2 regions of the Paenibacillus sp. S25 genome follow, and region 2 is predicted to be linked to the other one. Evidence: a T-box and tRNA genes for the amino acid it is inferred to sense, from the RefSeq annotation. Region 2 holds a T-box; the other holds one or more tRNA genes.
The links. A T-box is a leader RNA that pairs with one kind of tRNA and senses whether it is charged. The one in region 2 lies ahead of tyrS (tyrosine--tRNA ligase), so its partner is inferred to be a tRNA-Tyr.
Positions count from the first base shown of each region.

Region 1 (5,496 bases), 2.7 Mb from region 2:
GACTGGGGCGGTCGCCTCCTAAAGAGTAACGGAGGCGCCCCAAGGTTCCCTCAGAATGGTTGGAAATCATTCGAAGAGTGCAAAGGCAGAAGGGAGCTTGACTGCGAGACCTACAAGTCGAGCAGGGACGAAAGTCGGGCTTAGTGATCCGGTGGTACCGCATGGAAGGGCCATCGCTCAACGGATAAAAGCTACCCTGGGGATAACAGGCTTATCTCCCCCAAGAGTCCACATCGACGGGGAGGTTTGGCACCTCGATGTCGGCTCATCGCATCCTGGGGCTGAAGTAGGTCCCAAGGGTTGGGCTGTTCGCCCATTAAAGCGGTACGCGAGCTGGGTTCAGAACGTCGTGAGACAGTTCGGTCCCTATCTGTCGTGGGCGTAGGAAATTTGAGAGGAGCTGTCCTTAGTACGAGAGGACCGGGATGGACGTACCGCTGGTGTACCAGTTGTTCCGCCAGGAGCACCGCTGGGTAGCTATGTACGGAAGGGATAAGCGCTGAAAGCATCTAAGCGTGAAGCCCCCCTCAAGATGAGATTTCCCAATTAGTAAGACCCCTTGAAGACGACGAGGTAGATAGGTTGGGGGTGGAAGTGCAGTAATGCATGGAGCTGACCAATACTAATCGGTCGAGGGCTTATCCTAAGAATAAAACGCAAATGAGTTTCGGATCCAGTTTTCAGGGTGTAACCTTGAAAGTATGTACAAGTGACATACAACAAGCGCATGGCTATTCATTCACACGATAAGTGATGAATCGAATAACCGTACGGTAGAATTTACGATGTAAATTCATGTTTGGTGGCGATAGCGGAGGGGTTCCACACGTACCCATCCCGAACACGACCGTTAAGCCCTCCAGCGCCGATGGTACTTGGACCGCAGGGTCCTGGGAGAGTAGGACGTCGCCAAGCGATATCCTTTAAAGGATGATGAAGTTTTACATGTTAGGGCCTTTAGCTCAGCTGGTTAGAGCGCACCCCTGATAAGGGTGAGGTCGGTGGTTCGAGTCCACTAAGGCCCACCACTTCTAGAATAACAAAAAGATTGGGGCCATAGCTCAGCTGGGAGAGCGCCTGCCTTGCACGCAGGAGGTCAGCGGTTCGATCCCGCTTGGCTCCACCAATATTCCCTGATAGCTCAGTTGGTAGAGCACTCGACTGTTAATCGAGTTGTCACAGGTTCGAGTCCTGTTCGGGGAGCCATGTTTTGAATATTTCTGAATTTTATATATAAGGTGGCGGCGTAGCTCAGCTGGCTAGAGCGTACGGTTCATACCCGTGAGGTCGGGGGTTCGATCCCCTCTGCCGCTACTCGGAGAGATACCCAAGTGGCTATAAGGGGACCCTCTGCTAAGGGGTTAGACTGCGAAAGCGGTGCGAGGGTTCGAATCCCTCTCTCTCCGCCATAAATTTATTGGAATCAGAACTTATTTTGTAAGGCCCGTTGGTCAAGGGGTTAAGACACCTCCCTTTCACGGAGGTAACAGGGGTTCGAATCCCCTACGGGTCATAATATGGAGGCTTAGCTCAGCTGGGAGAGCATCTGCCTTACAAGCAGAGGGTCGGGGGTTCGAACCCCTCAGCCTCCACCATAAGAAAATTTGATAAATCCCTTTTAATGTCGCGGGGTGGAGCAGTTCGGTAGCTCGTCGGGCTCATAACCCGAAGGTCGTAGGTTCAAATCCTGCCCCCGCAATTAATTTCCTATTGGAAATGCCTCTGGAACTGTGGTGTAGAGGCCTAACATGCCTGCCTGTCACGCAGGAGATCGCGGGTTCGAATCCCGTCAGTTCCGCCATTTTAACCTCATATATAGTTAGCATATATAGTGCGGATTATATGGTGTAGTAATAAAACAAATTATGGCTCGGTAGCTCAGTCGGTAGAGCAGAGGACTGAAAATCCTCGTGTCGGCGGTTCGATTCCGTCCCGAGCCACCTTTCAAGTGGGAAATGAGTAATGTGCCGGTGTAGCTCAACTGGTAGAGCAACTGACTTGTAATCAGTAGGTTGGGGGTTCAAGTCCTCTCGCCGGCACCATTTTGGAGGATTAGCGAAGTGGCCAAACGCATCAGACTGTAAATCTGCTCCCTTACGGGTTCGGTGGTTCGAATCCATCATCCTCCACCAGTCTTTTCATAATCATATGGCGGTCGTGGCGAAGTGGTTAACGCACCGGACTGTGACTCCGGCATTCGTGGGTTCAAGCCCCATCGGCCGCCCTTTATTCTTAATTTATTGGGGATTAGCCAAGCGGTAAGGCAACGGACTTTGACTCCGTCATGCATAGGTTCAAATCCTATATCCCCAGCCATTAAGAGCCATTAGCTCAGTTGGTAGAGCACCTGACTTTTAATCAGGGTGTCGAAGGTTCGAGTCCTTCATGGCTCACCATTTATAGTTATTTTGCGGTCGTGGCGGAATTGGCAGACGCGCACGGTTCAGGTCCGTGTGGGCTAACCCCCCGTGGAGGTTCGAGTCCTCTCGACCGCACCATATTTTGCGGACGTGGCTCAGCGGTAGAGCATCGCCTTGCCAAGGCGAGGGTCGCGGGTTCGATTCCCGTCGTCCGCTCCATTATCCATACGGCGCCATAGCCAAGTGGTAAGGCAAAGCTCTGCAAAAGCTTCATTCCCCAGTTCAAATCTGGGTGGCGCCTTGACTGCTCATTATGGATTTAAATATGCGCCCTTAGCTCAGCTGGATAGAGCGTTTGACTACGAATCAAAAGGCCGGGAGTTCGAATCTCTCAGGGCGCGCCATTTCTTAAAAAAAGTATAATGTCGGGATGTAGCTCAGCTTGGTAGAGCACCTGGTTTGGGACCAGGGGGTCGCATGTTCAAATCGTGTCATCCCGATACTGATTTGCGGGTGTAGTTCAATGGTAGAACTCCAGCCTTCCAAGCTGGTAGCGTGGGTTCGATTCCCATCACCCGCTTTTTGCTATAGCGGATTCTTGTTGCCTCAGTGGTGACACCTTATAAATAAAGAGAGCCTGTCTGGGGACAGAGCTCTCTCTTTTTTTGTATTTATTCTCATGTACCCACAATGTGTTGATTATTCATAATCTCGGTATCGGTGTATATCGTTCTGATCCATACAACTGGTATACACCGATAACCGATCTAGTGGACAGTTTTTACACGGGAATGGTCAGCTGGATGGAGGTTCCCTCATCTGGAGCAGAGGTCATGCTCATAAATCCCCCTACCCCTCTAGCTCGTTCTTCCATACTAAACAATCCAACTCCTTCTCCTTGGGACTTTCCAGAGAATCCAATGCCCTCATCCCGAATGGTCACTTGTATCATTTCATCTTGATCCTCAACGTCGACATATGCCTCCGCTACATCTGCGTATTTGGCTACATTCGTTAATGCCTCCTGTACAATCCGATAAATTGCTATTTCCTTGCGAATATCAAGGCGTTTACGTAGAGTGCATTGAAAATGCACCTCAATCCCGTAATGAGAACAGAAGTTTTCAATATAGGTTCTTATAGCTGGTACGACACCCAAATCATCCAGAACTGAGGGACGAAGTTCCCACGCTAGACCACGAACATCTTTGATGATGTCGGTCACCTGCGAACGAAGACTCTCCAGAGCAGCACTAGGTTGTTCGGCAAGTTGGCTGTCTAACTGAATAATAAGTGAAAATAAGCTTTGCCCTATCCCATCATGTAGCTCTCTTGAAAAGCGTTTACGTTCTTCTTCCTGTATTTGCATGACTTGCGTCATCATAGACTGGAGTTCTGCTTCTACCTGCTTCAGTTTAGTGACCTCATTGCGGATCGCTAAGTACTGATAGGGTTTACCTTCCTCGTCCATAAACGGAACGATCGTAGTATTCACCCAGTAGTAGCTGTTATCTTTAGCTCGATTACGTATTTCTCCTTGCCATACCTCACCTGAACGGATTGTAGTCCACAGGTTTTTCATGAAGGCAGGGGTATGATAGCCTGAATTAATGAGACGATGATCCTGACCGATCAGCTCTTCACGACTATATTGCGAAATCTCACAGAACTTGTCGTTCACGTACTGAATAATACCTCGATGATCGGTCAAAGCAACGATGGAAGACGTATCTAGAGCAAATTTAAGATTGGATAGTTGGTGGAGTGAGTTACGCAGTGCATGGAGAAAAGGGGACTCTGGTATATAAATTTCCAGATCATTCAGCAGTGTATCGGTTGATTCACCAAAGGCATGCTGCAGTAAAGGATTAGAAGGTTCATTCATAATGGAGCAGCCCCTTTTTTAGTGCGAATTTGACTAGCTCAGGTCGTGTTTTCAAGTTAAGCTTCTCCATAAGGTTACTTTTATGGGACTCTACGGTTTTGACGCTAATCACAAGGTGCTCGGCAATTTCCTTGTTGGCATATCCTTTGGCTACCCACGATAGAATCTCCTTTTCCCGCTCAGATAAGGATTCATAGGGTCCGGCTATGCCTTCCTGTTTGATTTTGTCCAGATATTCACTCATCAGTCGTTTGGTTGCATTCGGGTACAAATAGGCACTACCCTCGGCTACAGACTGGATGGCAGCGAGCAACTCCTCGTGAGGTGCGCTTTTTAAAATATATCCGGATGCTCCAGCCTGAATGGCCCGGAACAGATATTCTTCATCATCATGCATCGTTAAAATAAGGACTTCTGTATCGGGCAACTGTTTTTTTAATTCAGTGGTTGCCGTGAGACCATCTTTGCCAGGTGGCATGCTAAAATCCATGAGCACGACATTAGGTTGTAGCTCCACTGCCTTGCGGATTGCCTCATCCCCGTCTGCTGCATCTCCTACTACCTTGATACCGTTTTTGCCGTCCAATAGGGCCATGAGGCCAGAACGTACGACAACGTGATCATCCACTACTAGTATGCGAATCAATTTGTCATCCCCTCGAACGGTAAAAAAACCGTGCGTTTTGTCATAATCATAGCAAATTTTAGGGATTTCAATCAACAAAGATAGTTAGGGACAGTCATATCAAGTATTTTATGAGTTTCATTATCTACAGAAACATTGTTGATCTATGGAATAAGAGGGTAAGCACATAGTTGGCTAAGGCGTTGAGCGACTTGAGTGGCCTCGGCTACATCAGACTCTGTGAACATCCTCACATCACGATTACCAAGAAGCAGCACACCGTTGGGCAGATCCCCTGTGCTGGAAAAGGGAATAGCAACAGCAGAGTGAAGCTGCTCGGCCAGCATTAGTGCACATTCCTGACGCATACGTATACTACCTGATAGCAAAGCACTTACAGTCACGGTACGTCCCAAGCGAACAGCCATCCCGGCAATACCATGACCAATCTTAAAAGAAATAAGGCGATAGCGATTGCTTCGGCTACCGGAGGCGTAATACCAATGCAACTTACCACCCGACTTGGACATAAATGCAAGGGCAGTGAGATCACCATAAGTAGTATCTCTCAATTGGTTCAGTTCTTTTCGCATTTCATCCGTTATTTGTAGCATAGAAGACACATC
Region 1 covers NZ_CP073683.1:429,045-434,540, forward strand. Annotated here, with positions in the region: rRNA gene KAI37_RS01825 (23S ribosomal RNA) at 1-646, shown strand, start outside; rRNA gene rrf (5S ribosomal RNA) at 799-915, shown strand; tRNA gene KAI37_RS01835 (tRNA-Ile) at 952-1,028, shown strand; tRNA gene KAI37_RS01840 (tRNA-Ala) at 1,051-1,126, shown strand; tRNA gene KAI37_RS01845 (tRNA-Asn) at 1,131-1,206, shown strand; tRNA gene KAI37_RS01850 (tRNA-Met) at 1,241-1,314, shown strand; tRNA gene KAI37_RS01855 (tRNA-Ser) at 1,318-1,409, shown strand; tRNA gene KAI37_RS01860 (tRNA-Glu) at 1,442-1,513, shown strand; tRNA gene KAI37_RS01865 (tRNA-Val) at 1,520-1,595, shown strand; tRNA gene KAI37_RS01870 (tRNA-Met) at 1,626-1,699, shown strand; tRNA gene KAI37_RS01875 (tRNA-Asp) at 1,725-1,801, shown strand; tRNA gene KAI37_RS01880 (tRNA-Phe) at 1,868-1,940, shown strand; tRNA gene KAI37_RS01885 (tRNA-Thr) at 1,967-2,042, shown strand; tRNA gene KAI37_RS01890 (tRNA-Tyr) at 2,047-2,132, shown strand; tRNA gene KAI37_RS01895 (tRNA-His) at 2,152-2,224, shown strand; tRNA gene KAI37_RS01900 (tRNA-Gln) at 2,242-2,316, shown strand; tRNA gene KAI37_RS01905 (tRNA-Lys) at 2,321-2,396, shown strand; tRNA gene KAI37_RS01910 (tRNA-Leu) at 2,411-2,498, shown strand; tRNA gene KAI37_RS01915 (tRNA-Gly) at 2,505-2,579, shown strand; tRNA gene KAI37_RS01920 (tRNA-Cys) at 2,590-2,661, shown strand; tRNA gene KAI37_RS01925 (tRNA-Arg) at 2,688-2,764, shown strand; tRNA gene KAI37_RS01930 (tRNA-Pro) at 2,787-2,860, shown strand; tRNA gene KAI37_RS01935 (tRNA-Gly) at 2,870-2,940, shown strand; gene KAI37_RS01940 (PAS domain-containing sensor histidine kinase) at 3,142-4,245, opposite strand; gene KAI37_RS01945 (response regulator) at 4,238-4,891, opposite strand; gene KAI37_RS01950 (GAF domain-containing protein) at 5,035-5,484, opposite strand.
Region 1: it has a tRNA-Tyr gene. The T-box ahead of tyrS (tyrosine--tRNA ligase) is inferred to sense a tRNA for this amino acid. The anticodon was not compared.

Region 2 (5,496 bases):
CCTGAGGGTATTATTCAATGGGGATGTATACCTTCATACTCAAATGATCTGGATAGGAGGAATTCATCACGTCCGTAATTTCAAAATCAGGCCCCTCCCTCCGTTCAAAATTAGAATTAGGAAGCCATGTGCCATAGATAAAATCTCGTATATTCTGAACCCGTCCATCTGAACCCGAAGCGTCAAACTCAGCATACTTCCCTGCTGGAATCTCCATATATATAAAACCCTCTGCCAGTTCTTTTGACTCTTTTTCAACTGCCTCGCCCACCACAAATGAAAATGCACCGTTGTCTTCAAATCGACAGGCAACCCCATATGACATTCCCGGTGCAATTTTGTTCGGGATATACATAAAATATTCATTTGCTCCAAAGTGCTCATAAAACCCTGGGATTTCTTTATAGTGCTGCTCATTGTTCAGATTTGTTTTATATTCATACCCTACAATTTTGACCGTTTCGAGCTGCAATATCACCGGCTTATTCACATCCAAATCCCCCATCGTATTTTTTTGGTAATCTAGAAAATTGATTTTACTTTGCGCAGGAAGCTCAATATTACCGTTACGATACTTCCCAGGAGTGATCCCAAAGTTCTTTTCAAAAGCGCGGGTAAAAGCTTCTTGTGAGTTGTACTGATACTCAATAGCAATGTCCAACACTTTTTGATTGGATTGTTTTAGCTGTTCAGCCGCCTCGGACAATCTTCTCCTTCTTATATATTGTTGAACCGTAAAACCCGAAATGGCCTGAAAAACCCGTTGGAAATGAAAAGCTGAAAAGCATGCCTGTGAAGCAATCTCGGCAATTTTTAAATCCTCCCGGAGATTCAATTCAATAAACTCAATCGCACACTGAATTCGTTTAAAGTAGTCCATATAATCCTTCCCCGCACTTGTAATTGTTTTGGTTATCTATCCTACACCCAAATTGTGCAACCCACGTTTTCATTATGTATAACTCTTTACCTACATGTTTGATTATTTGTGCTAAGTTTACCATGACTTTTCACTTGGCAGAAATAAAAAAGCAACGCTGAGATCGATACAATCTCAGTGCTGCTTTTGAATATATTTTCATTATCCAAGCTTGATTTTAGCAAATTTCCGTTTACCTACCTGCACAATGTCGCCTTCCTTCGGCGTGTATGCTTCGTTCACATCGGTCCATTTCTCTTCGTTAATTTTGACCGAACCCTGCTGAATACTGCGCTTGGCTTCACCATTTGATGCTGCAAAGCCCAGATGAGTCAGCAACTGCATCACACGAATGCCACCTTCTTCTAACTGATCAGCCGTCAAGGTGAACTCTTCAATATCGTCAGGCAGCGCACGTTGCTGGAATACGGTCACAAAATGCTGCTTCGCTGCTTCCTCTGCTTCTTCGCCGTGGTACATGCGCACTAACGTTCCAGCCAGCTTCATTTTGGCATCACGTGGATGTACTGAGCCGTCCTTAACACCTTTCGCCAGCTCTGCCAGCTCCTCGTTGTTGATATCCGTTGCAAGCTCAAAATATTTCAGCATCAGCTCGTCAGGAACGGACATGGATTTCCCGTATATTTCGTTTGGCTCCTCATCAACACCAATGTAGTTCCCCAAACTTTTGCTCATCTTCTGGACGCCATCCAGTCCTTCAAGCAATGGTAATGTAATAGTAGCCTGCGGCTCAACTCCGTATTCTTTTTGCAGGGTTCTGCCCATCAGCAGATTAAACTTCTGATCCGTCCCCCCCAATTCAATATCGCTTTGGAGAGCCACGGAATCCATGCCCTGCATCAGCGGGTAAAAGAACTCATGGATGCTGATCGGCAATCCGTTTTGGTACCTTTTTGTAAAATCATCTCGTTCCAACATACGGGCAACCGTTACTTTGGCCGACAGGGTTACTACATCAGCAAAAGACATTGGCCCTAACCATTCGGAATTGTAGAATACCTTTGTTTTTTCAGGATCGAGAATTTTAAAAATTTGTTCCTTGTACGTTTGTGCATTACGCTGTACATCTTCCTCAGTCAGTTGCTTACGAGTCTCCGATTTACCTGTCGGATCACCAATTCTGCCTGTAAAATCTCCGATAATCAGTTGCACTTGATGGCCTAATTCCTGGAACTGGCGCAGTTTGTGCATAACAACCGTATGTCCGATGTGAATGTCTGGCGCAGATGGATCAAGACCCAGCTTAATTTTGAGCGGCTCGCCGCTAACGACCGACTTAATTACCTTACGCTTCAGCTCATCCTCCGGTACAATCTCCGCCACACCCCGCTGTATCACCTCTAGCTGTCGCTCGACCTCTACCTGTTGCTCCGGCTTCAATTCTTCCCACTTCATCCTGTATACCTCCTATTTTTCATCCAAAATATTACATATTAGACAAACCAAAAAGCCCCTTTCATCCCAAGGGACGAGAAGGAGCTACTCGCGTTACCACCCTAATTAAAGAAACGCATGTCAAAGACAGACATTTCTTTCACTTCATTCCTATAACGGGCCTACACCCGGTACTGGATTACTATGGTAGCTTCGCAAACCTGCAAATGCTTTCCATTCATCCAGACAGCTCCAGACGGTAATTCAAAGGAGGGACGCTACCGATTCACACCACCCATCGGCTCTCTGCACAACGTGATTCCGCCTTCTACTGAAGTCTTTCTCTGCTTTTCACGATATTTACTTTGACCTATTTATAACACACTGCTTTTATGTAGTCAACGACATCAAAAGACAGGCTTTTTAGCATATGGGTTCATTTTGTAATTTTATGCTATAATAATGGCTGTTATAAAGGAGGAAGACTTAATGGTTGAAGAAAAAAACAATGTATCAGCGCCAAAGCCTTCCCGCTTGAGGACAACCATGCGAAGGCTCGGCCGTGTCATAAAGTGGGTCATCATCATCGGTTTTATGGGGGCACTATTTGCAGGAGGGGCCGCCGCCGGCTATGTTGCTTCTATTGTAAAAAGCGAACCCGTGCGTTCCAGATCCATGATCTTACAGGAAGTAGATAAGAATGCAATTACAGGCTTCGCTTATTTCAATGATGGCTCTCCCATCGGACAACTTCGAACAGAAGAAGATCGAAGACCTGTCACGTTTAAGGAGATTCCACAACTCGTCATTGACGCAGTCATTGCCATTGAAGATAATCATTTTTATGAGCATAAAGGTGTCGATCTGTCGGGAACGCTGCGTGCTGTGAAGCAAAAGGCGCTGCATGAATCCGTACAAACCGGGGGGAGTACCCTCACCCAGCAGCTTGCGCGTCGTGTCTTTCTAAATCTCGATCGCACGGATGACCGCAAGGTCAAAGAAATTTTGCTGTCCCTGCGCCTTGAGCGCTTTCTGAGCAAGCAACAAATTATTACAGCCTATCTCAATAAAGTACCTTTTGGTAACGGTTCAAGCGGTTACAACGTCTTTGGCATTAAAGCAGCGGCCAAAGGTATTTTTAATGAGAATGATCTGAATGAGATTAATGTAGCCCAGGCCGCCTATCTGGCAGGTTTGCCACAGCTTCCTTCTTCTTATTCTGCTTACAACGGTAAGGGCGAGTTTAATGAAGCTGGCTTTAAAAGAGCCATCAACCGCCAGCACCTGGTGCTCAGTCGAATGCTGGAGGAGAACAAAATCAATAAAGCACAGTATGATGAAGCGATGGCTTTTGATATCAAAAAATCTCTCGCACCACGCACTGTTAAAGCTTATAACACCTATCCATACCTTATGATGGAAACAGAACGACAGGCTGCGCAGGCACTCATGTCTGTCACCAATCCGGGCCAAGCAGCTAATGCCAGTGCAGATGCCAAGACCAAGGACGATAACGATTTACTCAAAGAAGCCGAACAGCAGCTTCGCACAGGCGGTTATATGGTGTACACCACCATTGATAAGAGCGTCTACAAATCTATGCGTCAAATTGCAGAAAATAAAAACAACTTCTCTGCCACTAGTAAAACCAAGGGTGACGAACAAGCAGCGGCTATTCTGATTCAGCATAAAACAGGCGCCATTCTTGGAATGATGGAAGGGCGGGACTTCCAAAAGGAGCAGATGAATTATGCCACGCAGATGGTACGTCAACCAGGTTCGGCAATGAAACCGATTGCTGCCTATCTCCCTGCATTGGACAGCGGTCTTGTGCAGCCTGGTAGTATCGTGGATGATGCCCCTATTATTTTGAAAGATGGCAGTAATGGATATCATATTCCGAAAAATGCTAACAACCGCTATCAAGGATTGGTTACCGCGCGTTATGCACTGAATCAATCGCTAAATACGATAGCACTCAAGCTGTTTAACGAAAAAGTAGGGATTAGCAATGCTTGGGCTTTTGCTAAAAAACTGGGTATCACCACCTTGGAATCCAGTGATAACAACGCCCAAACGGGTGTACTTGGCGGCTTGGCCCATGGGGTGACCGTCGAGGAACTCACGAATGCATATGGAGCCATTCCAAACGGCGGTGTGTTTAATGACGCCTATATGATCGAAAAGATTGTGGATTCGCAAGGCAATATTGTATATAAGCATCAGGCTAATCCTGTGCAGGCCTTCTCACCGCAAACCGCCTACCTGATGACAGATATGTTGCGTACAGCCGTGTCGGAAGGCACAGGCAGACTGGTGAAGCGGAACTTTGATCAATCCGGCAAGATTCCGATTGCCGGCAAGACAGGCACTACGCAATCCTACACTGATGTTTGGTTCGAGGGCTTTACACCTGACGTCACGCTGGGTGTATGGGTTGGTTACAAGCAACCTGTCAATAAGCTTGAAACGAAAGTCCAAAAAGAGCGGGCTCGTCGCCTATGGGCTCTAATCATGAATGAAGTAACAGCTAAAGATGCTCAGCTGTTCCAAACGGACAGCTTCAAGAGACCTGACGGCATTGTAAGCCGTACAGCATCCGCGTATGGTTCGGACATTTATAACAGTAAGTATCCACCTAAAAACAGTGAAAATGGTGTGAGCCGTGCGAAATATATTACCTATCAAGGTGTGAATTATATTCCACGTGAGGGTACACCGGATGATATGTTATTTGAACGGACCGTTAGGAAACGGGAAAAGCCCATCTCAGAATTGATTAAAGAGCTTCAGCAAGCTTTTAAGGTGATGAGACGACATAATTCGTTGTCCTACTATCTGCCTCAGGATGCAGATAAGGAAGCTCCTACTCAGATTGATCCACGCAAGGACGATGGAGTAGCCCCTAACGCACCATCTAGCGTCAACGTAAGCTATAGTGACGGCAAAGCCATAATCAGCTTTAGCCCAAGCGGAAACAGCGACGTCGTAGGATACCGTCTGTATCGTTCTACAGATGGGGGTAGCTTCCAACGGCTTGGCAAGGTTGTTATGGCTGACGGCTCCAAGGTGTTCTCTGACAGCCCTGGGGGCAGCAGCTCCAGCTACTACGTGACCGCCGTTGATGTAGGCGGCCATGAGTCCGGTCCAAGCCCGAAAGCAAGCGCAGCACCTGTGGTGCC
Region 2 covers NZ_CP073683.1:3,708,762-3,714,257, forward strand. Annotated here, with positions in the region: gene KAI37_RS16345 (AraC family transcriptional regulator) at 11-880, opposite strand; gene tyrS (tyrosine--tRNA ligase) at 1,082-2,335, opposite strand; T-box leader at 2,402-2,668, opposite strand; gene KAI37_RS16355 (penicillin-binding protein 1A) at 2,804-5,496, shown strand, end outside.